DNA from 2 places in the Streptomyces flavofungini genome. Region 2 is predicted to be linked to the other one. Evidence: predicted binding sites of a transcription regulator. Region 2 holds the regulator's gene; the other holds the start of a gene.

Region 1 (14,883 bases), 2.7 Mb from region 2:
AGATCCTCGCCGACGGTCGCGCCAAGTCCATCGGCGTCTCCAACTTCCTTCCGGAGCACCTGGAGCGCCTCATCGACGCCACGTCGGTGATCCCGGCGGTCAACCAGATCGAGCTGCACCCCCACCTCCAGCAGCGCGCCTCCCGCGAGTTCCACGCCCAGCAGGGCATCGCCACGGAGGCCTGGTCCCCGCTCGGCCAGGGCAAGGGCCTCCTGGAGGTCCCGGCGATCATCGCCATCGCCCAGAAGCACGGGCGCACGCCCGCGCAGATCGTGCTCCGCTGGCACATCCAGCTCGGGAACGTCGTCATCCCCAAGTCGGTGACGCCCTCCCGCATCAAGGAGAACATCGACGTGTTCGGCTTCGAGCTGGACCCGGAGGACATGGCGGCGATCAGCGCCCTGAACGAGGACCGGCGGCTCGGGCCGGACCCGGCGGAGATGTAGCCCTGGAAGTCCGTGCCGGTCCGCACGGACGGGTGAGTTCCGTGGACCACCCGCGTCGGCCCTTCGGGGTCTGCGCAGGTGGTCCAGTTCTTCGCGGACCCTGAGGGATTCGGGGTGGTCGGGGCCGAGTGCGGGGGCGACGTGCCGGGCGGCCCACTCCAGGAGGGCGACCGCCTGCGGGACATCGCCCACGACGGCACAGCGGTCCACCGCCCTGCGGTACGTCACGACGGCGCCCTGCGGGTCGCCGGCCTCCACGGACAGCGAGGCGACACGGCGGACGGCGGCGAGCGTGTCGGGGTGCAGCTCGCCCGCCGCGCCGCGCCGCAGCTCCAGTGCCCGCGCGTACGCGTCGAGGGCCAGGTCCAGATCGTCGGCGTCCAGGTGGACGCGGGCCAGGGCCTCCAGGGTCGCCACGCTGTCGGGGTGGTGTCCGCCCAGCGCCGCCGTCCTGAAATCCAGCACCGTCTCGTACAGCGCCAACGCGCCCCCTACGTCGCCGACCTCGCGCAGGGCGCCCGCGAGCCGGTCGTACGACAGCCAGGTGCCGACGTGCCCGTCCCCGAGGGATCTGATCCAGGCGTCGAGGACGCGTTCGCGCAGCGCGATGGCCCTGGTCCAGAATCCCGCGGAGCTGAGCGCGTCCGCGAGGCGTTCCATCGTGAGCAGGGTCTGCGGGTGGTCGTCGCCCAGCTCGGCGGTCCAGCCGGCGAGCGACTCCTCGTACAGCGCGATCGCCTGCTGCCAGTTCTCGCCCGCCACGTGCACCGCCGCCAGCCGGTCCCGCAGGCCCAGGGTCTCCGGATGCGTCTCGCCGCGCACCGCCGTGCTGTGCGCCAGCGCCTCCTCGTACGCATCGATCGCCCGGGGCCGGCCGGGCTCGGAGCCTTCGTACACGGACGCGAGATCGCTCATGGCCTCGATGGTCCGCGGATGGTCGTCCCCGAACGCCAGCGCGGAGGCGGCCAGCGCCGACTCCGCCTCGCTCTGCGCCCGCTCCTGGTCGCCCGCCCCGCGCGCGGCGGCGGCGAGCCTGCCGCGTACGTCGATGGTGAGCGGATGCCCTTCGCCCAGCGCCCTGCGGCACTCCGCCAGGGTTTCCTCGTACCGGGACACCGCCTTTACCGGGTCGTCCTCCAGCACGGTGCCGGCGAGGCCCGCGCGGGCGGCCAGCGCGTGCCGGTCGTTGCATGTCCGCCATTATTCGCCTTGCGCGCCCTCGCGGGACCAGGTCAGCTTGACGGTCAAGTGCCCCTCGGCGGCGGTCTTGGCGATGACGGCGCCCGCGGCGGCGCTCAGCTTGACGCCGAACTCCAGGGATATCTCATCGGGGTCGAGCGCCTGCGTGCGGAAGGTCCGCAGGGCCGAGAGGGCGGCACCGCGCACGTTGTCGAGCGCCGACTCGAACCGGCCCTCCACGTCGTGGATCTCGCCGTTGCCGTCCCGCCGCGACACGGACCTGTACCCCGGATCCTTGGAGTCCACCTCCACGACGACCGGCCCCTCGTCCGACTCCCACCGCATCAGCTCGTTCGCCATGCGCCCCCCTGGGTCAGGTGTCCTGCTCCCCTGCCTCCACGATCCCTCAACACGTGCGCCGATACGCGAGAGTGGGCAAATGCGTCCGCCATTCGTCCCGGGCGAGACCGCCTCCGGCGCGTTCACAGGCCCGGTCGGCGCTCGGACAGCAATCCTCACGCAGCCTATTCAACTTTGACTAGACTGTCCGGCATGGCCGAGAAAACCATCCCTCTCCTGCCCTGCGTGACCGTCCAGCCGATCGTCGACTTCTACACCGCCCTCGGGTTCGAGACGACCTACCTCCAGAAGAGCCCCTACGCGTACGCCGTCGTCGAACGCGGCACCGTGGAGCTGCAGTTCTTCGGCATGAAGCAGTACGACCCGGCCGAGTCGATCTCGGGCTGCTACATCCTCACGGACGACGTGGAATCCCTGCACGCCGCGTTCCGCGCGGGGCTCAAGGCCGCGTACGGGAAGATCCCCAGTCGTGGGCTGCCGCGCATCGGGCCGCTCAAGGACATGTCGTACGGGGTGCGGCAGTTCCTGATGACCGACCCGGCGGGGAACAGCATCCGCGTCGGCCGGCAGATCAGCGAGGATCAGTCGCACCGGCCCGCGCCGAAGGAGACATTCGCGCGGGCCCTGCACATCGCGGACGTCTTCGCCGACTCCAAGGAGGACCTCGCGGGCGCCGCGAAGGTCATCGACCGCGCCCTCGCCCTGACCGACGAACGGCCCACCCCCGCGCAGCTTCTGCGGCTGCTCGTGCTGCGCGGGGACATCGCCCAGCGGCTCGGCGAGGACGCGCTCGCGGGGCAGTTCCTGGAGCGGGCCGCCGGGGTCGACCTCACGGAGGAGGAGCGGGCGGAGGTGCGGGACGCGTTGGTGCGGTTGGAGGAGTTGCGGGGGTGAGGGCGTGAGGGCGGCTGGGGGGTGAGGGGGCGGTGACGGGGCGCGGGCCTCGATCTCGCCCGCCCCCGGCCCCGGCCTCACGCCTCCCGGACCGCGACGTGCACCGTGTGCGCCGTCAGCAGGAACAGGTCGGCGCGCCGGTGCAGGCTCTCGGGGTCCTGCGGGTCGAGGAGGCGGTCGAGGGTGGCGCGGTCGTCGGAGTCGAGGATCGGGTTCTCGGAGTCGGCGGCGAAGTCGCGGTAGCGGCCGAACGTGGTGATGATGTGGTCCCGGGCCGCGTCCGGCAGCGGCGCGGGCAGGTCGACTAGGAAGCTGCGCGTCGCCACGTGACGCAGGCCGGCCGCCGTGAGCAGCGCGGCCCAGTCCTCCGTCGCCTCCTTCGCGCCCGGCAGGTCGGCCCGCATCCGCGCGAACCACTCCTCGTTGGCCGCGTCCAGGCGGGCCTGGAGCCCGGGGCGGCCGATGCCGAAGTCGCGCGGCAGGCTGCGCGGCGCGAGGCCCCCTTCGAGGATCGCGAGCGTGCCGCCGGGCGCGAGCCGGTCCGCGAGCGCCGCGAGTGCGGCCACCTGGTCGCCGACATGGTGCACGGAACGCGCCGCCCAGATGAGGTCGGCGGGCGGCAACTCGCCGAGGCCGTTGGGGAGTTCCGCGCGGTGCGTACGCACCCGGTCCGCCAGGCCGAGGCGCGCCGCGCGCTCCACCGTGCGCGCGAGCAGCGCCTCCTCGGGGTCCGCCGCGATCACCTGGGCCTGCGGGAACACCTCGGCGAACAGGCAGGCGACGACGCCGGGGCCGCTGCCCGCGTCGACGATCAGGGACGGGTCGCCGTCGGCGGAACCCTCGTCGGCGCGACCTCCCTCACCAGCAGCGGCCCCGTCACCAGCGGGGCGCTCACCCTCGCGTACCGCGCGCAGGTCCCGCAGCCAGGCCGCCACCTCGCGGTACACGGGGGCCGTGACCTCCGCGTTCTGCTCCAGAACGGGGGCCATGACGGCCCAGTCGATGTCGGCGTGCCCGTGGCTGTGCCCGTGACCTGCCCCCTGCCCATGACCGGTCCCGTGGCTGTGCCCAGGACCGGCTCCATGACCGTGCCCGGCCCCGAGGCCGTGCCCATGACCGGCCCCATGGTCACGGGCGGTCTCACGCCCATCCCCGTGGCCGTCCTCATGCCTCTGCGCCACGCCCTCACGCTCCGCCACCGTCACCGCCGCCTCTCCTGCGTTCTCGGCGCTTCCGCACCCTTCGTGGTTACGACGCCAGCCTGCTCCCCGTGCGCCGGTTCCGGCCAGTCGCGTTGCCGTTTCGGCAAATGGTGGAAGAAGCGTCCGGGAGGGGCCGTCGCCGGTGCCTCAGCCTCAGCCCGGCGACTTGCGGAACGCCTGGAGTGTGAACTGCGGGTCGGGGCGCCGGGCTCCCTGGTCCGGTAGCTCCGCGAGGCGGCGCTCGAAGCGGGCTGCCAGCGGGCTGTCCGGCGGGACGCTGGTGAACCAGCCCCGGCGCAGGTCCTCGATCGTGCTGCGGGGGCTGCGGCCCTGGCCGTGGCCGAGGAAGCGGGTCCGGCCCGCGCGGGTGAGGCCGTACGCGGCCGCGTACTGCTCGACGCGGGCCGCGCCGTCCACCGGTGCCCTGACGGGGCGGCCCGCGAGCACCGCGTCGATGTCGCTGCCCACGTCGTGCGCCGCGGCCTTGTCGACGGTGGTGACGAGGACCCCGCCGGGCCGCAGGACCCGCGCGCACTCGCCCACGACGGCCGCCGCCTCGTCCGGGTCGGGCAGCAGGTGCAGCAGCCACACCGCCGACGCCGCGTCGAACGTCCCGTCGCGGAACGGCAGGCTGCGGCTGTCCCCGAGCACGATGCCGCCGGGCACGCGGTCTGCCGCCATCCGCGCCATGGCGTACGCCGCGTCCACACCCACCACCCGCAGCCCCGGCCGCGCCACGAGCCGCCGCGTGACCAGGCCCGTGCCGCAGGCCACGTCGAGCAGCGCGCCCGTCCCCGCCGGCAGCAGCGAGCACACCGCCTCGGCGGCGGCCACGGCCCGTGGCTCACCCCCGCGCGACGCGTCGTACCGCACCGCCTCCTTGCCGTAGTCGAGCATCAGGCACCCGCTCCGTTCCCCGCGCGGCCCCGGCCGGGCCCCGGTCCGGGCGGAAGGCTTCCCGCGGGCCGCGAACCGGGTGGGCGCCGCATGGCCGTGACCGGACCCGACGAGCGCCGCACGGCCACGCCGGGACGTACCCCCGGCCCTCCGGGAAGCGTCCCTGGCGGCAGTGCGCGTCCTGCCGCGGCGGCGCGCGCCTGCCCGCCCCGCCGCCCCGTTCCGTACCGCATCATTCCGCTCCGTGGCCCGTCGCCAGCGCCTCGACCCTGCGGGCCAGTTCGAAGTCGAGGTCGGTGAGGGCGCCGCCCGCGCTGTGGGTGTTCACGGCAAGCGCCACGGTGTTGTAGCCGAGGGTCACTTCGGCGTGGTGGCCCAGTTCCTCCTGGACCTGGGAGACGTGCACGACGAACGCGGTGGCCGCGAAGTGCGAGGGGAGGCGGTAGGCGCGGGTGAGCTTCACCTCGGCGGCACCGGATCCGGCGGAGGCGGCAGCAGCACCGGCCTCCGCGTGGCCCGATGCGAGCGACCAGCCGGGAAGCTCGGCGAGCCGGTCCTCGATCTCCTTCTGCGAGAGCGGTTCGAGAGGCATGGCCGCGCTCCTTCCTGCGTTTGTGCGGGTGGGGACCTTGTCGTGCCAGCGTGCCACAGCACCTGCCGGGCGGAGCGGCGCCAGCACGCCCCCGCGGGCCGCCGCCGCACACATCCGGCCGCGGCACCGAAGCCCCCGCCGCGCGACCGCTCCCGCCCAGCGGGCCCTCAGCGCCGCACGCACTCCCCCGCCAAGTCGTCCGCCACCGCCGCGATCACCGCGCGCCCCTCGGTCAACCGCACCCACTCCTGGGGCAGTTCGTGGTCGCCGCGCAGCGCACCGACGAGGTTGCCGCAGACGGAGCCGGTGGAGTCGCTGTCGCCCGAGTGGTTCACGGCCAGGAGCAGCGCGTCCTCGACGACGGGGGTGACGAGGGCGGCGTACACGCCGATGGCCAGGGCCTCCTCGGCGATCCAGCCCTCGCCCAGGGACGCCACGCGCTCGGCGCTCGGCTCGCCCGCGGCGGCCAGGTCGACGGCGGCAGTGAGGGCGGTGGACGTCTCCTCGTGCCCGGCGTACCGGGCGAGCAGCCGCAGGGTGCGCAAGGCGGCGCCTTCCAGCGAGTCGCCCTCGACGAGATGCGCGACGATCGCGGCGAGCGCGCCCGCCGCGTAGTAGCCGGTCGGGTGGCCGTGGGTGATCTGGGCGCAGCGCGCGGCGAGTTCGAAGGCGCGGTCGGCGGGTGCGCGCGTGAGGCCGAAGGGCGCGGAGCGCATGACGGTGCCGCAGCCCTTGGAATCGGGGTTGACGCGGCCGCGCGGGCCGAGTTCGAGGGCGGGGTCGGGCACGTACCCCTGAGCCAGGCCGCTCAGGCAGGCGTTGCCGGGGGCGCGCCGGGCGTACAGCCAGGCCTGGGAGCTGAGGTCGGCGGGGTCCGGTGGCCCTGGCGGGGTGTCCGGCCGCGCGTCCTGCGTCGGCCCGGGGCGCGGGTCGGGGCCCGGCTTGTGCTGGGTGTCCAGCCAGCGCAGATACGCCTGTTGGACCAGCGCGGGCGCCGCGCCCCCGATGCCCTTGCGGCGCTCGCGGGCGTGCGCGGTCCGCAGGGCCTCCGCGGTGAACAGCGTCATCTGGGTGTCGTCGCTGATCCGGCTGAGGCCCACAGCGTTGACCACCGGCCCCCGCAGGCCGCGCGGTCCGTGCGCGGCGCGGATGGCGTCGAGGGAACTGAACTCGACCGCGTACCCGAGCGCGTCACCGACCGCGCCGCCGAGCAGACAGCCGCGCACCCGGGCCCGGTACGCGGCGGTTGCCTCCCACGACAGCGGGTCCCACGGATTCGTCATGTGCTCCTCCTCGATTACCGTCTGTGCCATGCCAACTGTCGCGCCTCGCCGTCGGAACAGTGAAGTCGGTCCCCAGAACGCGGGCACCGGCCGCGCCAAGGGCCCGCGCAAGCCCGCGCCGTCAGGGGCGGCCGAGCCGTCCGAGGTGGGCGCGCTGCTGCGCGCCTGGCGCGAGGAGCGGCGCGTCAGCCAGCTGGACCTCGCCCTGCGCGCGGACTCCTCCGCGCGCCACATCAGCTTCGTCGAGACGGGCCGCGCCAGGCCCAGCGAGGACTTCGTCCTGAAGCTCGCCGAGCACCTGGACGTGCCCGTGCGCGAGCGCAACGCGCTGCTGCTCGCCGCCGGGTACGCGCCCCGCTTCAAGCAGACCCCCCTCGACGACCCGTCGATGGCCACGCTGCGCGCCGGTCTGGAACAGCTGCTCCAGGGCTACGAGCCGTATCCGGCGCTGGTCGTCGACGCGACGTACCAGGTGGTCGCCGCGAACAGCGGCATCGCGATGCTCCTCGACGGGATCCCCGATGACCTGCTCCAACAGCCGCCCAACGCGATGCGCCTCGTGCTGCACCCGCGCGGCCTCGCGCCGAGGATCCGCAATCTGCGGGAGTGGCGCGAGCATCTGCTGCACCAGATGGGGCGGCAGATCGCCCTGCACCGGTCGGCGGAGCTGAAGGCGCTGTACGAGGAGGTGGCGGCGTACCCCGTGGCCGATCCCGGCGAGGACACGGCTGCCGACGGGCAGGTGGTGCCCTTCGCGCTGCCGCTCAGGATCGAGCACGAGGGCCGGGTGCTCTCCTTCGTGTCGTCGATCTCCACGTTCAACACGCCGATGGACGTGACCGTCGCCGAGCTGGCCATCGAGACCCTGCTTCCGGCCGATCCGGCGACGGTCAAGTACCTCCAGTCGAAGGCGTAGCGGGGCGCCGGGCACCCGCGGGAGCGGCGGCCGGGGCGGCCTTTCGGGTGCCGGCCTTCGTCAGGTCCGGGGCGGCCGGTCGTCCTTGCCGCCGCCCCGCCCGGGTCCACCGCCCGGGCCCGTGCCGTCGTCCGCCCCCTTGCCGCCCTCCGGTTCGTCCTCCACGATCTCCGCCTCGACGACGCCCTCGTCGGCGCCGCCCCGGGCCCCGGCGCCGTCCCCCTGCGGCGGGGCGTCCTGCGCGCCGCCGCCCTCCGGGCCGGGCTGACCGGGGGGCTGGTTCGCCTGCGCGGCCGCGTACATCGCCTGCCCCATGCGCTGGCTGACGGCGGCGAGCTTCTCCGCCGCGGCCCGGATGGCGAGGGTGTCGTCGCCGGTGAGCAGCGGCTTCAACTCGGCTACCGCGGACTCCACTTCGGCCTTGGTGTCGGCGGGGATGCGGCCGTCCTCGCCGCCGTTGTCCCGCAGGAACCGCTCGGTCTGGTAGAGGAGCTGCTCGGCCTGGTTGCGGGTCTCGGCGGCCTCGCGGCGCTTGCGATCGTCCTCGGCGTGCGCCTCCGCCTCACGGACCATGCGGTCGATGTCGTCCTTGGGCAGCGCCGAACCGCCGGTGACGGTCATGCGCTGCTCGCGTCCGGTGGCCTCGTCCTTGGCGGAGACGTGCATGATGCCGTTGGCGTCGATGTCGAAGGTGACCTCGATCTTCGGCACCCCCCGGGGCGCGGGCGGAAGCCCGGTGAGGTCGAAGACGCCGAGCTTCTTGTTGTACGCGGCGATCTCGCGCTCGCCCTGGAAGACCTGGATGCCGACCGAGGGCTGGTTGTCCTCGGCGGTGGAGAAGGTCTCCGAACGGCGGGTGGGGATGGTGGTGTTGCGTTCGATGAGCTTGGTCATGATGCCGCCCTTGGTCTCGATGCCGAGGGACAGCGGCGTCACGTCGAGCAGCAGGACGTCCTTCACGTCGCCGCGGATCACGCCCGCCTGGAGGGTCGCGCCGAGGGCCACGACCTCGTCGGGGTTGACGCCCTTGTGGGGGTCCCTGCCGGTGAGATCCCGCACCAGGTCGCCGACGGCCGGCATGCGCGTGGAGCCGCCGACGAGGATGACGTGGTCGACCTCGGCGAGCTCGACGCCCGCGTCCTTGACGGCCTGGTCGAAGGGGCGCCTGCAGCGGTCGAGGAGGTCGGCGGTCAGCTCCTGGAACTGGGCCCGGGTGAGCTTCTCGGTGAGATGCAGGGGGCCCTCCGCGGACGCGGTGACGTAGGGCAGGTTGATGTCGGTCTCACTGGACGAGGACAGCTCGATCTTCGCCTTCTCGGCGCCTTCGCGCAGGCGCTGCAGGGCCATCTTGTCCTTGCCGAGGTCGATGCCGTGCGCGTTCTTGAACTGCCGCACGAGGTACTCGACGATCCGCTCGTCCCAGTCGTCGCCGCCGAGCTGGGTGTCACCGTTGGTGGCCTTGACCTCGATGACCCCGTCGCCCATCTCCAGGAGCGACACGTCGAAGGTGCCGCCGCCGAGGTCGAAGACGAGGACGGTCTGGTCGTCGCCCTTGTCGAGGCCGTAGGCGAGGGCGGCGGCCGTCGGTTCGTTGATGATCCGCAGGACCTTCAGGCCCGCGATCTCCCCGGCCTCCTTGGTGGCCTGGCGCTGGGCGTCGTCGAAGTACGCGGGCACGGTGATCACCGCGTCGGTGACGTCCTCGCCGAGGTAGGACTCGGCGTCCCGCTTGAGTTTCTGCAGCACGCGGGCGGAGAGTTCCTGGGCGGTGTAGCGGGAGCCCTCGATGGTGCCGGACCCGCTGTCCGGGAAGCGCCAGCTCCCGTCGCCCATGTGGCGTTTGACGGAGCGGGCGGTGCGCTCCACGTTGGTGACCGCCTGGCGCTTGGCGACCTCACCGACGAGGACGTCCCCGCTCTTGGCGAAGGCGACGACCGACGGAGTGGTGCGGGCGCCCTCCGCGTTCGCGATGACGGTGGGCTCACCGCCCTCCAGGACAGCCACCACCGAGTTCGTCGTCCCGAGATCGATCCCGACCGCACGTGCCATGTCCAACAACCCCTTCCGACGCGGCGCTACTTCGCCCTCCAGCACAAAACTTGAGCGGGCTCTTGTCAATGCCGCGTACGGGGGCGGGGTGTGCGGGCGGAGCGCCGGGCCCGGCTGGGGCGGGCAGGCCCGGGCGGGTCGAGGCGGGTCGAGGGGAGTCGGGGCAGGGCAGGTGCGGGCAGGGCGGGCAGAGCCGGGCGGGGCGGGGCGGGTCGAGCCGGCCGGAGTGCCGGGTCCCGGTTCCCGCGCGTCCGGCGCCGGACATGGCGAAGCCGCCGGCCGGTGGCTCCGGTCGGCGGCTTCGCGGCGGTCGTGCGGGGGCTCAGGCCAGCTTGGCCGAGAGCGTGATCGTCGTGCCCGTGAGCGCCTGGCTGACCGGGCAGTTGGCCTTGGCGTCCTCGGCGGCCGAGACGAAGGCGGCCTCGTCGAGGCCCGGCACCTCGCCCTCGACGGTGAGGTGGATGCCGGTGATGCCGGTGCCCGGCTGGAAGGTCACGTCGGCGGACGTGACGAGCTTGGTGGGCGGGGTGCCCGCGCCGGTGAGGCCGTGGGAGAGGGCCATGGAGAAGCAGCTGGAGTGCGCGGCGGCGATGAGCTCCTCCGGGCTGGTCTTGCCGTTCGCCTGCTCGGCGCGGGACGGCCAGGAGACGGCCTGCTGCCCGATGCCCGAGGAGTCGAAGGTCACGGTGCCTGAGCCCTCGGTCAGGCTGCCTTCCCAGACCGTGTGTGCGGAGCGCGTGGTAGCCACGATGCCAAATCCCTTCGGTGAAGTTCCTTGGGGTCCATCCGATCACACTCCGGGGCCGGTCCGCGCGCCGGGCGGCCGCGCACGGCCGAAGGGGGGACCGGCCGCCGCGGGGCCGCCCCGCACGTCCCGGGCACGCCATGCAACGCGATGCCCTCAACCGTGCGTCTGAAGAGGTGAGTTGAGGCGCACGACCGAGCGCCTCGGCCGGACGCGACGATCGTGAGGGACACGTTGCACCAGCACACTGAGGGAACGACAGCTGGACGCGGGGCGGGCGGGGCGCCCCGGCGGCGAAGAGCGTACGCGGCGACCGTCGCCGCGGCGGCGGCCGTGGCGCTGGTGACGGGCATGACGGGCCCGGCGGCGGACCCGCAGGGCGCGCCGGACGGCCGGGCCACCGGCACGACCGCCTCCGGCCCGGGCCCGGGCTCGGCCTCCCCGCGCTCGACCGCCGGGAAGCCGGGCTCCGGCCACCGCCTCACCCTGGTCACCGGTGACCGCGTCACCGTCGACGCCAAGGGGCGGGTCACCGGGTTCCGGCCCGCGAAGGGGCGCGAGCACATACCCGTGCGCACCCGCTCCTTCGACGGGCACACGCTGGTCCTGCCCTACGACGCGCAGCGGCTCATCCGCGCGGGCAAGGTGGACCAGCGCCTGTTCGACGTCACGGAGCTGAGCCGGAAGGCACACCGCGAGGCGCGGAAGAACGGCCTGAAGCTCATCGTCGGCTACCGGGGCACCGCGGCCCGCGACGCCCGCGCCGACGTGCGCGCGGCAGGTGACACGGCGGTGCGCCGCACCTTCACGTCCCTGAACGCGGACGCCGTGACGACGCCGGAGCGGGACGCGGCCGCGCTGTGGAAGGCGCTCACCGACGAGCGAGGCACCACGGCCGCCGGGGTCGGTCGGCTGTGGCTGGACGGCATCCGGCGGGTGAGCCTGGACAAGTCCGTCAAGCAGGTCGGCGTGCCGAAGGCGTGGGAGGCCGGGTACGACGGCAAGGGCGTCAGGATCGCCGTCCTGGACACCGGCGTCGACGCCACCCACCCCGATCTGAAGGAGCAGGTCGTCGGGGCGAAGAACTTCACGCCGTCGCCGGACGCCGATGACCGGTACGGGCACGGCACCCACGTGGCGTCGATCGCGGCGGGCACCGGCGCCAAGAACCCGGCGTACAAGGGCGTCGCGCCCGGCGCCAAGGTCCTCAGCGGCAAGGTCCTCGGCGACGACGGCCGGGGCAGCGACTCGGGGATCATCGCGGGCATCGACTGGGCCGCCGCGCAGGGCGCCGACGTGGTGAACATGAGCCTCGGCGGCGGTGACACCCCGGGTGTCGACCCGGTGGAGGCCGCGATCAACAAGGTCTCCGCCGAGAAGGGCATCCTGTTCGCGGTCGCGGCGGGCAACGCCGGCGATCCGGGCTCCCTGAACTCCCCGGGCAGCGCGGACGCGGCGCTGACCGTGGGCGCGGTCGACGACAACGACAAGCTGGCGCCCTTCTCCAGCCAGGGCCCGCGCGTCGGCGACGGCGCGATCAAGCCGGACGTGACCGCGCCCGGCGTCGGCATCACCGCGGCCGCCGCCCCCGGCAGCGAGATCGAGAAGGAGGTCGGCCAGAAGCCCGAGGGCTATCTGACGATCTCCGGTACGTCGATGGCCACCCCGCACGCCGCGGGCGCCGCCGCCCTCCTCAAGCAGCAGCACCCCGACTGGAAGCAGCCGGAACTGAAAGGCGCGCTGACCGCGTCCACCAAGGCCGGCACGTACACGGCGTTCCAGCAGGGTTCGGGCCGCATCGCCGTGGACCGGGCCATCAAGCAGACGGTGATCGCCGACCCGGTGTCCCTCAACTACGGCACCCAGCTGTGGCCGCACACCGACGACAAGCCCGTCACCAAGAAGGTGACGTACAAGAACCTCGGCACGAAGGACGTCACCCTCGACCTGACCGTGTCGGCCCTCGACCCCAAGGGGCGTCCGGCGCCCACTGGGTTCTTCACGCTCGGTGCGAAGAAGGTCACCGTCCCGGCGGGCGGCACGGCCTCCGTCGACCTCACGGCCGACACGCGCCTCGGCGGCACGGTCGACGGCTCCTACTCCGCGTACATCGTGGCGAACGGCGGCGGCCAGAGCGTGCGCACGGCCGCGGCGGTCGACCGCGAGGTCGAGTCGTACGACGTGACGCTGAAGTCGATCGGCCGTGACGGGCGGCCCACGCCGCACCACGAGACGATGCTGTCGGCGATCACCGGCGCCGGCACCGGCACGAACCTCTTCCCGCACGACCCGTCCGGCACTGTCACGGTGCGCGTGACCAAGGGGAGTTACCTCCTGGACTCCGCGGTCTACGTCGATCCGCAGAACGGGGACAAGGGCATCGACTGGCTGGTCCGGCCCGAGCTGACCGTCGACAGGAAGCTGACGGTCACGCTCGACGCCCGCAAGGCCAGGCCGGTCGACATCACCGTCCCGGACCGCGGTGCGAAGCTCGCCTTCATGGACGCCCGCTACACCTACCAGGGCTACGAGATGGGCGCCCTGCGCGTCAGCGCCTTCCAGAACATGCGCACCGCCCACCTCGGCCCCGCCGTGCCCGACGGCCTCGGCCAGCAGTGGCTCGGCACCTGGCGCAAGGGCGCCGACACCGCGTACGAGATGTTCCTCGGCGGCGAGGTGACCAAGCTCGCCACCGGCTTCGTCAAGCACCTCAAGCCCACTGACTTCGCGACCGTGAAGGTGAGGATGGGTGCGTCGTCGGCGAACAAGAAGGGCATCCTGAGCGCGGCGGGCTATCTCCCGGATGTGGGCGGCATCTCCATGGTCCCGCCGGTGCAGAAGCTGCCGCGCACCAAGACGCTGCATCTGTCGGCGCTCGGCAAGGTGACGTGGGGTCTCAACTTCGAGCAGTACGGAGGCGTCGACGAAGAGGGCAACCCGCTCGTCGACGCCTACTACTGGTTCAAGGAGCCGCGCGCCTACAAGGCGGGGCGCAGCTATCAGGAGTCGTTCGGCGTCGGCGTGTTCGGCCCGCGTGTCGGTGCGGGTGAGGGCGTGTTCCGGGACGGCTCGAAGCTGTACGGGGACCTGCCGCTGTTCGCCGACGGGAAGGGCAATGCCGGCTGGACGGACCTCACGTCGGTGAAGACGGAGCTGTACCGCGACGGCAGGAAGGTCGGCGCGAACGAGGACCCGCTCTCCGGCGAGGACGGAGCCTTCGACGTTCCGGACGCGGACGCCGCATACCGGCTGACCACCTCCGTGAAGCGCTCGGCGGCCCTCTCGGCGGCCTCCACGCGTGTCGACGCGAGCTGGACGTTCCGCTCCGAGCGGGGCGGACCGAAGCAACTGCCCGTGTCCACCGCCCGGTTCGCTCCCCGGCTCGACCTGACCAGCCGGGCGCCCGCGGGCCGGACGCAGCGGATGCCGGTGACCGTGCAGGGCGCGGCGGCCGGGGCGAACCTGAAGTCGCTTCATGTGTGGGCCAGTTACGACTCGGGACGCACCTGGAAGGAGCTCAAGGTCACCGATGGCCGCGTCACGGTGAAGAACCCCGCCGCGGGCAAGGGCATCTCGTTCCGCGCCAAGATCACCGACAGGAAGGGCAACGAGTCGACCTTGTCGGTCCTGCACGCGTACTACGGCACGTAGCACCCAGGGTGTTCGAGGGGGCCGCGCTGGTGCGCGGGGTGCGGTACGAACGGTGAGACACCGTGGCGTGTTCCGTGCGGTGCGCCGGTCCCCCTCGGACACCCGGCCCTGTACCCCCCCACGCGCCCCGCCACCGGGGCGTGTGGGGCACGCGGCATGCGCGGTACGGGGTGCCAATGGCCGGAATGGCAACTGGGCAAGGCCCCCGCCTGGTGACACTTTTAGGCCCCTCGACCGTGCGGACTCAGCCATGTGACGGCTGCGCGGCGCCATGCCCGGGCGCGCGTCGGGGAGACCATCCAGGGGGTTAGGCATGCGCATGATCTACAGGGACCGGGGTCCGTCGCCGCTCGAACCCGAGAAGCCCGGCGCCGCCGGGGAACGGGACTCGACGTTCGGCTGGTGGGGCGCGTTCAGCATCGAGAAGTTCGCCGACGCGTCGCCGCTGTTCTACACCCACGAGGACGCCACCGGCTGGCTGGCGTACCTCCAGCAGTTCTACGACCGGAACTTCTGGTTCGCCGACGGGGGCGTCCAGGTCTGGGCGTACGAGGAGACCTACGACAACTGGCAGGACCGCTACGGGATGGACGCGGTGTGCGCCGTGTACCACTCGGGCCACGGCGACATGGACGGCAACGGCGTGTTCTACGCGCCGCTCGGTGCCGC
Region 2 (14,883 bases):
CGGCGACGTCAAGACCGAGGTCGAGGAAGCCGTCGGCGAGCTGAAGGAGAAGCTCAAGGGCGAGGACACGGCCGAGATCCGCACGGCCGCCGAGAAGGTCGCCGCCGTCTCCCAGAAGCTGGGCCAGGCCATGTACGCCGACGCCCAGGCCGCGCAGGCCGCGGGCGGCCCCGAGGGTGCCGCTCCGGGTGCCGAGGCCCCGAACATGTCCAAGGAAGACGACGTCGTGGACGCCGAGATCGTCGACGACGAGAAGCCCGGTGACGCGAAGGGCGGCGCTGCCTGATGACGGAGGAGACCCCGGGCTTCGGCGAGAACGCCGAGCAGCCCGACGTCCCCTCCGGCGCCACCCCTGAAGAGAAGGCGCCGCAGGCCGACGGGCCCTCCACCGAGGAGGGCCCGGCGGCCCCGGCCGGGGACGCAAGCCAGATCGCGGGCCTGACCGCCCAGCTGGACCAGGTCCGCACCGCGCTCACCGAGCGCACCGCGGATCTCCAGCGGCTGCAGGCCGAGTATCAGAACTACCGCCGCCGGGTGGAGCGGGACAAGGTGACGGTCAAGGAGATCGCCGCGGCGAACCTCCTGACGGAACTGCTCCCCACGCTCGACGACATCGGCCGGGCGAGGGAACACGGCGAACTCGTCGGCGGCTTCAAGTCCGTCGCCGAGGCGCTGGAGACCGTCGTCGCCAAGATGGGTCTGCAGCAGTTCGGCAAGGAGGGCGAGCCCTTCGACCCGACGATCCACGAAGCGCTGATGCACAGCTACGCACCGGACGTCACGGAGACGACGTGCGTCGCGATCCTCCAGCCGGGGTATCGCATCGGCGAGCGCGTCGTGCGCCCCGCGCGCGTGGCGGTGGCCGAGCCGCAGCCCGGCGCGCAGACGGTGAAGCCGGAGACGGCGGAGTCCGGCGCGGCCGAGGGCGACGACAGCGCGTCCGCGGACGTGGAGGGCAAGGCCGACGGCGCCGCGGACACCACGGACGCCAAGGGCAAGGAGAGCGGTGGCCCGGACGAGGGCTGACGCCGACACGGACGGCGGCTTCGGCGCCGAGGGCGACCTCGGCGCCGGGGCCCGCCGGATGACAGGGAAGGAGGGACGTCGGGGATGAGCACCAAGGACTTCATCGAGAAGGACTACTACAAGGTCCTCGGCGTCCCCAAGGACGCCACCGAAGCCGAGATCAAGAAGGCGTACCGGAAGCTGGCTCGCGAGAACCACCCGGACGCCAACAAGGGCAACGCCAAGGCCGAGGAGCGCTTCAAGGAGATCTCCGAGGCGAACGACGTCCTCGGCGACCCCAAGAAGCGCAAGGAGTACGACGAGGCCCGCGCGCTCTTCGGCAACGGCGGAGGATTCAGGCCGGGCCCCGGAGGCCCCGGCGGCGGATCGTTCAACTTCGACCTGGGCGACCTCTTCGGAGGCGGCGCCCCTGGTGGGGGCGGGACGACGGGCGCCGGCGGATTCGGGGGCGGCCTCGGTGACGTCTTCGGGGGCTTGTTCAACCGCGGCGGCGCGACCGCGGGCACGCGGACCCAGCCGCGCCGCGGCCAGGACATCGAGTCCGAGGTCACGCTGAGCTTCACGGAGGCGGTGGACGGCGCGACGGTTCCGCTGCGCATGTCCTCCCAGGCCCCGTGCAAGGCCTGCTCGGGCACGGGCGACAAGAACGGCACCCCGCGCGTCTGCCCGACGTGCGTGGGCACGGGACAGGTCTCGCGCGGCGGCGGTGGCGGCTTCTCGCTGACCGACCCGTGCGTGGACTGCAAGGGCCGCGGCCTGATCGCGCAGGACCCCTGCGAGGTCTGCCACGGCAGCGGCCGCGCCAAGTCCTCGCGGACCATGCAGGTCCGCATCCCGCCGGGCGTCAGCGACGGCCAGCGCATCCGCCTGCGCGGCAAGGGCGCCCCGGGCGAGCGCGGCGGCCCCGCCGGTGATCTGTACGTGGTCGTCCACGTGGACGCCCACCCGGTCTTCGGCCGCAAGGGCGACAACCTGACGGTGACCGTGCCGGTGACGTACGCGGAAGCGGCGCTCGGCGGCGAGGTCAAGGTGCCGACGCTCGGCGGCCCGCCCGTCACCCTGAAGCTGCCCCCCGGCACGCCCAACGGCCGCACCATGCGCGCCCGCGGCAAGGGCGCGGTCCGCAAGGACGGCACCCGAGGGGACCTCCTGGTGACCGTCGAGGTCGCCGTGCCGACCCAGCTGACGCCCGCGGCGCAGGAAGCGCTGGAGGCGTACCGGAAGGCGACTGCGGACACCGATCCGCGGGCAGAACTGTTCAAGGCCGCGAAGGGAGCGTGACCTCATGGAGCGGGACGGCCGCCGACGCAACCCGTATCAACTGACGGACGAGACCCCGGTGTACGTCATCTCGGTGGCGGCCCAGCTCTCCGGCCTGCACCCGCAGACCCTCAGGCAGTACGACCGCCTGGGCCTGGTCTCGCCCGACCGCACCGCGGGCCGGGGCCGCAGGTACTCCGCCCGCGACATCGAACTGCTGCGCACCGTCCAGCAGTTGTCGCAGGAAGAGGGCATCAACCTCGCGGGCATCAAGCGCATCATCGAGCTGGAGAACCAGGTCGCGGCGCTGCAGTCCCGGGTGGCCGAGCTGTCGGCGGCCGTCGAGGGCGCCACGGCGGCGATGCAGCAGCGCGAGGCCGCGGTGCACGCCTCCTACCGCCGTGACCTCGTGCCGTACCAGGACGTCCAGCAGACCAGCGCGCTCGTGGTGTGGCGGCCGAAGAGGTCGCCGGAGGCGTGACGCGCGCCGGCGTGCGCACCGTGCTCTGTCGGGGCCGGGAGCTCCCTCGGGAACTCCCGGCCCTCTCGCGTGCCTCCTTATAGTGGGCAGAGCGCGGCGCGAGGACCGCGGGCCGGGCGCGGGGCGCCCCTGACCAGCCCGTCTCACCCGACCGCGCGATCGAATCAAGCGCTGTGCTCGGCACAGGGGGAGCTGGAAGACCATGGCCATGGTGGGGCTGTTCTGGATCGCCGAGGGCGATGTGTACGTGGGTTCGAAACCGGCCGGGCTCGCCCCCGGTGTGCGCCTGACGCCCGAGGGCATCGCCGGCATCGGGCACGGCCAGTCCGGCCTGTGGCTGTGGGACGACGTCCAGGAGCTCACCGTCGAGGACGTGCCCGTGCGCTCCCTCAAGCGGCAGGTGGGCGCCGTCGTCGACATGGCGCTCACGATGGGCCTCGGCGGCGGTGACGACGCGCCGACGATGACGGTGTGCGTCGCAACGGCCGACGAGGAGATCGAGTTGACGGCGTACGTCGCCGCGGCCGCGGGCTACTCCCAGAAGGAGTACGACCTCTCGCGCGCCCTGCTCGCCCGCCTCACCGAGGGCGCCGCCACGCTCATGACCACGCTGGCCGCGATGGCCGCGTGGGGCCGCGCGCACGAGGGCGGCTCGCCCCGCAGGGACGAGCGGGAGCGACTGCTGCAGGAGTGGGCCGACGACAACGCGGCCCACGCCTGAGCAGCCCGCCCGGGCTGCCCGTGGGACGGGGCGCTCACTCCCCCCGAAGTGCGAGCGCCCCGGTCGGCCACGGGGCGTAGCCGGACCGGGGCAACCCCTTAGGGAAGCGTGACCCTGCGGGGGGAGACCACGACAGAGTCACTCGGCTGCGGGAAGCGGTCGGTTCCAGTACCTGAGAGGGCTCTGGCCGCTCCCTGCCGCCGTCACCACGATGCAACGGCCCGCCCACGCTCCGCTACCGTCAACTTGTTGCGGTGCAAGGGGCGGAGGTGGGTGCAAGTGGCAGCAAATACGGACGATCGTGATTCACATGGGGTGTCCGGGTCGCAGGATTCCTGAGCGACTGATGAGGAATCCGAGTTGCGTGCGGTTGCTGCTGCCCAAGGTGCTGGTGAGCTTCGCGATGCGGACGCGTACGGTCCGCACGTTCATGCCGAGCCGGTCGGCGATCTCGGCGTCCGTCAGGCCCTCGACGAGGAGTTCGGCGATGGCCCGCTGCCGGGCGGTGACGCCGTCCCTGGCGGGCTGCGGCGCCGCCGGGTGCGGGAACATCGGCGTGGCGAGGCGCCACAGCCTCTCGAAGAGCGCGACCAGACAGCCGACGACGGCGGGCGCGGGGCGCCTACTGGTGGTGCTCGACCAGGCCCGAGCGGCCGATGAGATAGCCGAGTTGGGTGCGGCTGCGGCTGCCGAGGAGGGTGGCGAGCCTGGCCACGTGCAGCCGGACCGTGCGGACGTTCATGTCCAGGTGCCGGGCGACCTCCGCGTCGGTGTGGCCCTCGGTGAGGAGGTGCGCGATGGCGCGCTGGACGTCGCTGACGTCCTGTGTGGGCGGGGGCGGGTTCTCGTCGCGGTACAGGGGCGTGGCCAGGCGCCACAGGATGTCGAAGGCCGTCGAGAGATAGCTGACGAGGGCGGTGGAGCGCAGCTCGAAGGCGACCGAGCCGTCCTCGACGGCGGGGATGAAGGCGACGTCCCGGTCGAAGACGAGGAGGCAGGGCGGGAGTTCGTCGAGCGCGCGGACCTCACGGCCGGTGGGCCGCGCGGGTCCGGGCTGCCGCAGTCCGGGCAGCGCGTCGTCGGCCGTGCGCGGCAGCGAGAGCACCCGCACGCGCCCGCCGCGCTCGGCGAACTCCGCGAGGCGCCAGGGCTCGTTGTGCGGAAGGAGCCGCGGCCTGGAGTCGGCGGGCTGGATGCCGAGGATCTCCTCGGACGCGGCGGCCATCGCCTGCCGGACGGCGAGCCGGATGCGCGGGACGCCCTTGAGCACGGTGACCGGCGACGCCGCGGGGGCCGGTGCCCGGTCGGCGCCGAGCCGCAGGAACGGCTCGAAGGAGGCGGCGAGCCGGGTCGCCCGGCCGCGCTGGCGGGCGACGCGGCCCTCGATGTCCTCCAGGAGCCGGGGGAGGGCGACCGCGGCCGGGGTGGGGCGCAGCCAGCCGGCGTCGTCGGGGTCGGGGTGGAGGAGCCCGGTGTCGATGAGGCACGGGGTCGCGGCGGCGGCTTTGGCGGGAACCCGGCGTTCCTGAAGGGCGCGCAGGTACAGCGCCCGGCCTGCCTCGCACACGTCCACGGGCTCGTGCGGCACGTGGTGGCGGGCGGCGGGCTCCCCGGTCGGGGCGGGCCCGGTCAGCCGGATCCCGGCCGTGTGCTGCGGCCCGCCGCGGAGGGTGGGGGCTGCCTGCGTCGCTACGTCCTGCACATGCTCCCCCTGCTCGGATTGCAGTGTTCGCGCGAATGACGGAGGCCGCGGGCGGGTGTCACCGACGAGCCGTCACCCGCGGGCGGGGACCCGCGAGTTGTGAGCCTGGGCCGTCATCCTTCGTGAGCTGTCATCCTTCGTGTCTCGTCATCCTTGTCAACGAGACAACTGATATCAATGGCGGGTTTATCTCCTGCGATGACGAACCAATAATTCAAAATTAAATCAAATCTGGCTCCGTTCTGGCTCCGTTCCGACTGTGTTCCGGCTCCGTGCCGACCGAGTGCCCGGTGTGGCCATCCCCACAGCGGGGGAACCCCCGACTCCCGACGAAAATACGTCCATGGACCTTCCTGTGGACCTCACCGCCCTGAGCGGCGACGGACTGTATCTCTGGGCGCCGCGCGGCGCCGCGGGCTCCTGGGGCCTCGCCAACTGCCTGCTCATCTCCTCGGGCGACGACACCGCGCTCATCGACACCCCGTACGACGAGCGCATGACCCGCGCGCTCATCGCCGCCGCCGACCGCGCCCTGCCCGCGGGCGCCCGGGTCCGCACGATCGTCAACACCCATGCCAACGGCGACCACTGCTTCGGCAACGCCTTCTTCCCCGGCGCCGAGATCATCAGCTCCCAGGCGAGCCTCGAACGCCACTGCCGCGAGATCACCCCGCAGCAGATGCAGTACCTGGTGCACGCGAGCGAGCCCGACAACCCGCTCGGCTGGTACGCGCGCGAACGCTTCGGGGCGTACGACTACACCGGCATCACCGTGGTCCCGCCCACCGTCACCTTCAACGGCTCCTACGACTTCCACGTCGGGGACATCGAAGTGCGCCTCCTCGAAGTGGGTCCGGCGCACACGGCCGGGGACCTGGTCGCGCATCTGCCGGGGCAGGGCGTCGTGATGGCGGGCGACGTCATCTTCGAGGGCGACCACCCCGTGCACTGGGAGGGGCCGCTCGCCGAGGTCGTCCGGGCCGCGGAGGCGGTGCTCGCCCTCGACGCCGAGCACATCGTGCCCGGCCACGGGCGCGTCATCGGCCCCGACGGGGTGCGCGCGTACGTCGGCTATCTGCGGGAGCTCGAAGGGGAGATCAAGGAGCGGCACGGGCGGGGGCTCGGCGCGTACGAGGCCGCGGCGGACATCCTCGCGGCCGGATTCCACCCGCGCCTCGGGGCGCCGGAGCGGGTCGTGATGCTGACGTTCATCGAGTACCACCGCCTCGGCGGGGCCGCGGCGCCCATCGAGATGGTGGACCTGGCCACGCAGGCGGCACGCTGGGCGTACGCGGACCACCACGCCACCGTCGCGGCCCGCTGACCCCCGCGCCCCGCGCCTCCCCCCGACCCGCGCGCTACGGGGAAGAGCCCGATGATTACGATCTGTTGGTCGGTGACTCGTTTGGGCTTATGGTGCAGGCACCGCGCGCGTGGCGGCCCGTGCGCGCGGCGACGGGGAGCGGGCAGCGGGGAAGCGGGAAAGGGGGACGCAGTGGACGAGGAAGCGCTGCGTCGCATACTCAAAGAACTGCGTTCCAGAATCACACCCGCGGAAGTGGGTCTGACGCCGAAGCCGTCGGGGCGCCCCGGGCCCCGAGTTCGCGGTCTCGCACAGCCCGACATGGACATCCTCATGAATCGGTCGGTGGGCACCTACCACCGATTCGAGAGCGGGAAGATGTCGCCGCGCGACGAGTATCTGCGCGAGGTCGGCCGCATCCTGCGCATGAGCGAGGACGAGTTCACCCAGGTCTATCTGCTCAGCCTCGGCCAGCGGCCGCCGCATCCCCTCGACCCCAGGGACGGCGTCCGCATGCCCGCCGCGGCCGCGTGGCAGCGGGCCGTCTCCGGACAGCGCGAGATCTCGTACGTGAGCAACGTCCAATGGGACCTGGTCGCGTACAACCAGCCGTTCGCCGACATCTTCGAGGGCGGCATACCGCCGGAGAACACCATGCGGTGGATGGCGCTCGCCGACGAGGCCCGCGATCACATTCTCATCGACTGGGAGACCCGGTGGGCGCCGGGAATTCTCAACCAGGTCCGGCTCGCCCACATTCAGCACCCCGAGAACCGCTCCCTGGCCCAGCTGAACGAGGACGTCAAACGGGACAAGTACGCGGGCCCCATCTACGAGCGCAGCACCGAGGTCTACATCCACCCGGACGGTGATGTCCGGCCCCTGTACCACCCGCGAAAAGGCCCCGGGCAGATCACGATGGTCGTCTCGGAACCGGCGAGTTCGCCGGGGGCCCGCCACGTCGTCCTGCTCTTCGACCCGCTCGACGAGAAGCCGTCGCCGGCATGAGGCTGGGGAAGGCCGCGAGGGCCACGAAGGACGCTGATGTGCTGGACGGCTCGGGGGCGGCCGACGGCCCCGGCCCGACGAAGCCGCTGACGGCCGGCCAGGGCGGTAAGGGTGGTAAGTGCGGTCAGGGCAACCCTGCCGACCAGATCGACCAGATCGACCCGATGGGCCCGGTCGGCCGGATCGAGCCGATCGGCCCGGTCCTGGAGCGCGCCGGGCTCGCCGCGCTGCTGCACGCCATGGCCGCCGACCTCAACGGCCGCGGCTATCCCGTGACCTGGGTCGTGGACCGCCAGATGCTCGCAGGCGACTTCCCCCTCCAGGTCGTCGCCAAGGTCTCCGTGGTCCGCGTCCTCAACATCGCCCTGGACGACCGCGGCCCCGCCTGGCAGGTCAGCATGGGCCGCCCCTCGTCCGTGCGGTGGGAACAGTCCGCGGTGCTCGACCTGGGGCCGGACGGCCTGGACGCGGAGTCCGTGGTGCGGGCGGCGCTGCGGGCGTTGGGGCTGCCGTTGCAGCGGGCGGTCTATCACTAGGGCCTGCCCGAGGCCCCTCCCCGGCGGGCGGGTCAGCCGGGCGCGCGGTCGAGGATGCCCGACTTGCCGATGAGATAGCCGAGCTGGGCGCGGCTGGTGCTCTTCAGGACCGCCGAGAGCTTGGCGATGTGGACGCGGGCGGTGCGGACGTTCATGCCGAGGCGGGCTGCTATGTCGGCGTCGGTGAGGCCTTCGGTGAGGAGGGCGGCGATGGAGAGCTGGCGCGGGGTGAGGCCGTGCGGGGTGGCCTTGGGGATGGGCTGGGGCCAGCGGGGGACGGCGAGGTGCCACAGCAGATCGAAGGTCGCGACCATGTAGTCGACGACGGCCGGCTGGCGTATCTCGAGTGCGACGTCGGGGGAGTTGCCGACGGGGATGAAGGCCACGGCGCGGTCGAACACCATCATGCGGTGCGGCAGTTCGTCGAGCGTACGGACCTCCACGTCGCCCACCAGCTGCTCGTAGTGGGCGAGCGCCGGACCGGAGTAGCGCGTCGTGTGCTGGTAGAGCGTGCGCATACGGCCGCCCCGGGACAGGATGTGGTTCACCCGTGGCAGCGAGCGCACCAGCTCCTCGGCGGACCGCTTCCCTCCCGGCTGGACGGCGAGCGCCTCCGACCTCGACCGGGACACCACGCGGTCGATGGCCTCATTGATGCGGGACGTGCCCGTGTGCAGGGTCGTTCCGGACGAGTGCGCGGTACGGGCGCGCTCGCCCCCGAGGTCCATCAGCGGCGCGAAGGCGTCGGCGAGCCGCGATTCCCGCTGCCGCTGCGCGGTGATGCTCGCGTCGATGGTGTGCAGGATCCGCGGCAGGGCCACGGACGGGGCGACGGGCAGCAGCCACTGCGCGGGCTCCCCGTCCGCCTGGAGAAGGCCCAGTTCACCGAGGCAGGGCGCCTCGCGGGCGTCCTCGACGCGAATCCGCCCCGACCGCAGCGCGTGGACGTAGAGTCCCCTGCCCGCTTCGCACAACTCACCGCCCTCGTGGGGTCTGTGCTCCACCACTGCCTCCGCCGTCCCTCTCCACCCTCACCGCCGCCGCCGTCGGCCGCCCGCCGACTAGTGATTCTGGTCGAGGATGCCTGACCGACCAATGAGGTATCCGAGCTGGGCGCGGCTGGTGCTCTTCAGGATTGCCGAGAGCTTGGCGATGTGGACGCGGGCGGTGCGGACGTTCATGCCGAGGCGGGCGGCTATGTCGGCGTCGGTGAGGCCTTCGGTGAGGAGGGCGGCGATGGCTCTTTGGCGCGAGGTGATTCCGTTGTGGGCGGGCTCGTGAGCCGCTTTCGGGAACAGCGGAGTGGCCAGGCGCCACATCAAGTTGAACGTCGTGACGAAATGGGAGACCAGTGCGGGGGTGCGTATCATGAGGGCTGTCCTGCGCTCCCGGTCGCCCGGTATGAAGGCCACTTCACGGTCGAAGACGAGGAGCCGTTTCGGTAGCTCGTCGAGTGTGCGGACCTCCGCCTGGCCGCCGAGTTGCTCGTAGTAGTTCATCACCCACGGCGAATAGCGCGCTGTGTCCTGGTAGAGAGTGCGGCTGCCTCCGCCGCGGTCGATGAACGCCTTCGTGCGGCGGATTGCGTCCGTCGGATCCGTGTCGAGGCGCCGGACGCCCGGCTGGACGGTGATGAGCTCGCGGTGAGAGCTGTCCAGGGCACGGTTTATGGCCTCGTTGATAGTCAGCAGCCCGTGTAGAACGGTGATCCCGGATGTGTGCGGCGGACGCGGATGGTTGCGTTCCTGTTCTACGAAGGGCTTGAACGCCGCAGCCAGCGTGAGTTCGCGGCGGCGGAACTCCCTGATGCGGTCCGTGAGGGCGTCGAGCAGTTCAGGAAGGGCCACAGCCGGTGCAGTCGGCAACAGCCGACGATCGCCGTGTCCATCGGGCCGCAGGAGGCCCAGAGTGAGCAGACAGGGTGCCGACTGTGCGTCGTCGACGCGCACGCTGCCCTTTTCCACGGCACGGGTGTAGACGGCGATTCCCGCTTCGCACATCTCGTCCTCAGCGTGCGATCTGTGCACCACCACCACGTCGCTGCCCCTCCTCGCACCTGCCCGAAGCCCCCGCCCCAGGTGTCCGACAGCTAGTGATTCTGGTCGAGGATCCCTGACTGACCAATGAGATAGCCGAGCTGGGCGCGGCTGTTGCTGCCGAGGATCGCGGCGAGTTTCGCGATGTGTTCGCGGGCCGTGCGCACGTTCATGCCGAGGCGCGCGGCTATCTCGGTGTCGGTGAGGCCTTCCACGAGGAGTTCGGCGATGGCGTGCTGACGGGTGGTGATGCCGTTCTCGGCGGGGAGCTGGGCCGCGTGCGGGAACATCGGGGTGGCCAGTCGCCACAGTCGTTCGAAGGTGGTGATGAGGTAGTCGACGATGGCCGGTTGGCGTACTTCGAGGGCGACCGTGCGGTCCTTGCTGGCGGGGATGAAAGCCACCGAGTGGTCCAGGACCACCATGCGTTCGGTTACCTCATTGAGCGTGCGTACCTCTACGTCGCCGTCCAGTTGCTCGTAATGGGCGAGTGCGGGGAGGGAGTGACGGGTGGTGTGCTGGTAGAGGGTGCGCATGCGGCAGCCGCGGGCGAGCAGTTCCTGTTCGCGGGGCAGCGCGTCGGCCAGGACCTCGGGGGAGCGGACGCCGCCGGGCTGGACGGTGAGGACTTCGACGGTGGCGTCGGCCATGGCCCGGTCGATCGCCGCGTTGATCCGCTCGAAGCCGTCGAGGACGGTGATCTCGGGCGGCTCCCCGCCGGCCGCCTGCCGGGCGTCCAGCGCCATCAACGGCTCGAACATCGCCGTCAGGCGTTCCTCGCGCTCGCGTTGGCGGGCGATGTGGTCCTCGATGCCGCGCAGGAGCTGGGGCAGGGCCACCGCGGGCGCGGTGGGGCGCAGCCAGGCCATGTCCTCGACGTCGGGGTGCAGGAGGCCGAAGTCGATGAGGCAGGGGGCGGTGTCGGCCTCCCGGTGGCGGACGCGGCCCTCACGCAGGGCGCGGGCGTAGAGCGCCGAACCCGCGTCGCACAACTCGTCGGGGCCGTGAGGATGCGGGCGGGGTTCGGTGGTCATCTTGGTTTGTCCTGCTCGAGGATGCCGGACTGGGCGATGAGGTAGCCGAGCTGCGCGCGGCTTCCGCTGCCAAGGGCGGCGGCGATTTTGGCGATGTGGGCGCGGCAGGTGCGTACGTTCATGCCGAGGCGGCGGGCGATGGCTTCGTCCACGTGGCCTTCGATGAGGAGTCGGGCGATGGAGCGCTGGACTCCGGTGATGCCGTCGGTGGGCGGTCCGTACGGTGCCTCTTCCAGCAGCGGCGACGCGCGCTGCCAGAGCTGCTCGAAGACGTTCGCGAGGTACGTCACGAGCCCCGGGTGCCTCAGCTCCAGGGCCACTTGACCATCCTCCTGCGCCGGGATGTACGCGACGGTGCGGTCGAAGACCATCAGCCGGTCCACGAGTTCTTCGAGGGTGCGGACCTCGACCTTGCCTTGCTTCATGTACTCGGCGTAGGCGATGGTGCCCTGACTGTGTCGCGCCGTGTGTTGGTAGAGCGTACGCATCGTGAGACCGCGCTCGATGATGCTGTGGCTGCGTTTGACCGCTTCCCGCAGGATCGCCTCGCTGCGTCCGCCGCCCGGCTGGACCGTCAGAATCTCCGACTGGCACTCGGCTGTGGCGAGTTTGATGGCCGCGTTGATGCGGTCGGGCCCCTCGAGGATCGTGATCGCGTGCACCATCGAGCGGTCCTGGGCGCTGATGGCCAGGAATGGCTCAAAGGTGTCGGTCAACTCAACGGCGAGAGTCCTGCGCTCCTGGATCTCCCGCTCGATGGGCCGGAGGCGCTGTGCCAGGGCCGCGGTCGGCGGCACCGGACGGAGCCACTCCGGATCATCCGGATCCGGGTGCAGTAGAGCGAACTCGACCAGGCACGGGGCCGTAGCGGCCTCGTCCCGAGTGATGCGCCCCGCGCGCAGCGCGTCAGCGTAGAGCCGCTTCCCCTCTTCACATAGCTCGGCTATGGAATGAGGATGTGCCCGAATTGGATCCTTTGTTGTCATAGCTCCACCCCCCAGGCTCCTGAACGTGCAGGAACATGATGCATCGCTCCTGTGGTGTGCGCATGGCCGAATGAGCCATCGTCTTGGGAGGCCGGGGGAAGTCGCTATGGGAAGTGAGGACGAAGCCCGCTATGTGCAAGGGAATGCTTCGCTCAGTGCTTATCGGTGCCCTTTCGGCCGGTCTGGCCATCAGTGCTCTGGCCGTTGTCGATGCGGGCCAGGACGGCGCGCGGACGTCGACGTACAACTCGGCGCCGCCGGACACCGTATGGGCGGTCGCGTCGCTCAAGGTGGCCGGGCAGAGCGATACCGTCTGGGGCTCGACTCAGGCGGGGGTTGCGTAACCATGAGCACTCCTCCCGACGACCGCACCTTCCGTCGCGAAATGGCCACCGCCTACCGCTCCGGCTGGCACTTCATCGACCTCGTCACCGCGATCCCCCACCCCGGCGACTCGTTGATGGTCACCCTGGTCGGAGAGCCCGTCGTCATCGTCCGCGACGACGACGAGGACATCCGCGCCTACCGCTGCCTGCGCCGCCCCCGCGGCGCGCCGCAGCCGGTCCGCTGCGCCGTGCGTTACGGCATGGTCTTCGTGAACCTCGACCAGCGCGACCACCAAGTGATCGACAAGCGCAAGCGCGACGCCGACCGACAGGCCGTCGAACGGCAGACCGCCTCCGCAGACCCTCTCGCAGCCACCCCCCGCAGCGCCTGACGCGATTCCCCCGTCGTTGTAAATCGCGCAGGTGCTTCCCCCAGCAGCGGCGCCACCGTGGACCTGAACACGGTGGCGCCGCTGTGGTGTGTGCCGGTACTGAGGCGCGCCCCTCGCGGCCTCGCCCCCTCGCCCCTTCGCCCCTTCGCCCCCTCGCGGCCCGCCCCCGCGGCCTCACTCCCCCCCCCGGCAGCCCCGCTCCCCCTCAGCCCGCCTTCCCCAACGCCCGCGTCACCCGTATCTCGATCACCACCCGGTCCGGGTTGGGCGACGGCACCCGCCCGTACCGCTCCTCGTACCGCCGCATCCCCTCGGCCACCCGCTCCGGCTCCGCCGACACCTCGGCCCGGCCCTCCAGGGTCGCCCAGCGCCGCCCCGCCACCTGGCAGACCGCGACCCGCGCGCCGGGACCGGCCGGCCCGGTCGGCCCGCCCGCCCCGGACCCCGCGAGGACGTGGGCCACCTTCCTGCTGGACCTGTTCGCGAGGACCCGGGCCAGGCCCGCCTCCGGGTCGAAGGTCACGCCGACCGGGACGACGTGCGGGGTGCCGTCCGGGCGCAGGGTCGTCAGGGTGCACAGATGCCGCTCCCGCCAGAAGCTGAGGTAGGCGGCGGGCGGGTCGCCCAGGTCGATGCTCATGGGCAGGAAACCTAGCCCGGCCCGGGCGGATTCCAGGCTCCGGGTTCCCCACTCGCCCTTGAGCGGAATAGACTCAACTTTATGTACGCTGTCTAAGTCAGCATGGGGCCGGGAGGCCCGAGAGACCGCGACCCAGGAGGAGAACCCGCACGTGGACGCCGAGCTGACCAACCGGAGCCGGGACGCGATCAACGCGGCCACCAGCCGGGCCGTGTCCGGCGGCAACCCCGACCTGACCCCCGCGCATCTGCTGCTTGCGCTTCTGGAGGGGCAGGACAACGAGAACATCACCGACCTGCTCGCCGCGGTGGACGCCGACCAGGCGGCCGTGCGCGCCGGGGCCGAGCGCGTCCTCGCGGGGCTGCCCAGCGTCACCGGGTCGACGGTCTCCCCGCCGGGGCCCGACCGCGAGCTGCTCGTCGTCGTCGCCGACGCGGCCCAGCGCGCCAAGGAGCTGGGCGACGATTACCTCTCCACCGAGCATCTGCTCATCGGCCTCGCCGCGAAGGGCGGCGCCGCCGGTGAGGTACTGAACCAGAACGGCGCGAGCGCGAAGAAGCTGCTCGACGCCTTCGAGACGAGCCGTGGAGGGCGTCGCGTGACCACCCCTGACCCCGAGGGGCAGTACAAGGCCCTGGAGAAGTTCGGCACGGACTTCACCGCCGCCGCCCGCGAGGGCAAGCTCGACCCGGTCATCGGGCGGGACCAGGAGATCCGGCGCGTGGTGCAGGTGCTGTCGCGGCGGACCAAGAACAACCCGGTGCTGATCGGTGAGCCCGGCGTCGGCAAGACCGCCGTCGTGGAGGGCCTCGCCCAGCGCATCGTGAAGGGGGACGTACCGGAGTCGCTGAAGAACAAGCGGTTGGTGTCCCTGGACCTCGGTGCCATGGTCGCGGGGGCCAAGTACCGGGGCGAGTTCGAGGAGCGGCTCAAGACCGTGCTCTCCGAGATCAAGGAGAGCGACGGGCAGATCATCACGTTCATCGACGAGCTGCACACGGTCGTCGGGGCGGGGGCCGGCGGGGATTCGGCCATGGACGCCGGGAACATGCTCAAGCCGATGCTGGCGCGCGGTGAGCTGCGGATGGTCGGCGCCACCACCCTGGACGAGTACCGGGAGCGGATCGAGAAGGACCCCGCCCTGGAGCGCCGGTTCCAGCAGGTGCTCGTCGCCGAGCCGAGCGTCGAGGACTCCATCGCGATCCTGCGCGGGCTCAAGGGGCGGTACGAGGCCCATCACAAGGTCCAGATCGCCGACAGCGCGCTGGTCGCCGCCGCCACGCTCTCCGACCGGTACATCACCTCCCGGTTCCTGCCGGACAAGGCCATCGACCTGGTGGACGAGGCGGCGTCCCGGCTGCGGATGGAGATCGACTCCTCGCCGGTCGAGATCGACGAGCTGCAGCGCGCCGTCGACCGGCTGCGGATGGAG

What was found. The regulator HspR, encoded in region 2, represses chaperone genes until heat shock. The targets are predictions, from matches to a motif close to TTGAGNNNNNNNNNCTCAA.
Region 1: a site for HspR is predicted at 9,869-9,887, ahead of dnaK (molecular chaperone DnaK). Genes of this name have one in related genera too.

The regions. Positions count from the first base shown of each region.
Region 1 is NZ_CP128846.1:1,713,944-1,728,826, forward strand. It holds gene QUY26_RS06635 (aldo/keto reductase) at 1-446, shown strand, start outside; partial or broken gene QUY26_RS40905 (tetratricopeptide repeat protein) at 780-1,361, opposite strand; gene QUY26_RS06640 (CU044_2847 family protein) at 1,647-1,985, opposite strand; gene QUY26_RS06645 (bleomycin resistance protein) at 2,178-2,879, shown strand; gene QUY26_RS06650 (class I SAM-dependent methyltransferase) at 2,957-3,868, opposite strand; gene QUY26_RS06655 (class I SAM-dependent methyltransferase) at 4,235-4,978, opposite strand; gene QUY26_RS06660 (4a-hydroxytetrahydrobiopterin dehydratase) at 5,211-5,570, opposite strand; gene QUY26_RS06665 (ADP-ribosylglycohydrolase family protein) at 5,738-6,853, opposite strand; gene QUY26_RS06670 (helix-turn-helix domain-containing protein) at 6,882-7,769, shown strand; gene dnaK (molecular chaperone DnaK) at 7,830-9,818, opposite strand; gene QUY26_RS06680 (OsmC family protein) at 10,141-10,566, opposite strand; gene QUY26_RS06685 (S8 family peptidase) at 10,915-14,214, shown strand; gene QUY26_RS06690 (DUF6345 domain-containing protein) at 14,528-14,883, shown strand, end outside.
Region 2 is NZ_CP128846.1:4,405,876-4,420,758, reverse strand. It holds gene dnaK (molecular chaperone DnaK) at 1-286, shown strand, start outside; gene grpE (nucleotide exchange factor GrpE) at 286-1,026, shown strand; gene dnaJ (molecular chaperone DnaJ) at 1,111-2,307, shown strand; gene QUY26_RS18350 (heat shock protein transcriptional repressor HspR) at 2,312-2,767, shown strand; gene QUY26_RS18345 (hypothetical protein) at 2,970-3,488, shown strand; partial or broken gene QUY26_RS18340 (response regulator transcription factor) at 3,795-4,100, opposite strand; gene QUY26_RS18335 (LuxR C-terminal-related transcriptional regulator) at 4,111-5,190, opposite strand; gene QUY26_RS18330 (MBL fold metallo-hydrolase) at 5,534-6,514, shown strand; gene QUY26_RS18325 (MmyB family transcriptional regulator) at 6,827-7,501, shown strand; gene QUY26_RS18320 (hypothetical protein) at 7,498-8,037, shown strand; gene QUY26_RS18315 (helix-turn-helix transcriptional regulator) at 8,070-9,041, opposite strand; gene QUY26_RS18310 (helix-turn-helix transcriptional regulator) at 9,099-10,073, opposite strand; gene QUY26_RS18305 (helix-turn-helix transcriptional regulator) at 10,127-11,107, opposite strand; gene QUY26_RS18300 (helix-turn-helix transcriptional regulator) at 11,104-12,093, opposite strand; gene QUY26_RS18295 (hypothetical protein) at 12,440-12,811, shown strand; gene QUY26_RS18290 (pyridoxamine 5'-phosphate oxidase family protein) at 13,017-13,451, opposite strand; gene clpB (ATP-dependent chaperone ClpB) at 13,603-14,883, shown strand, end outside.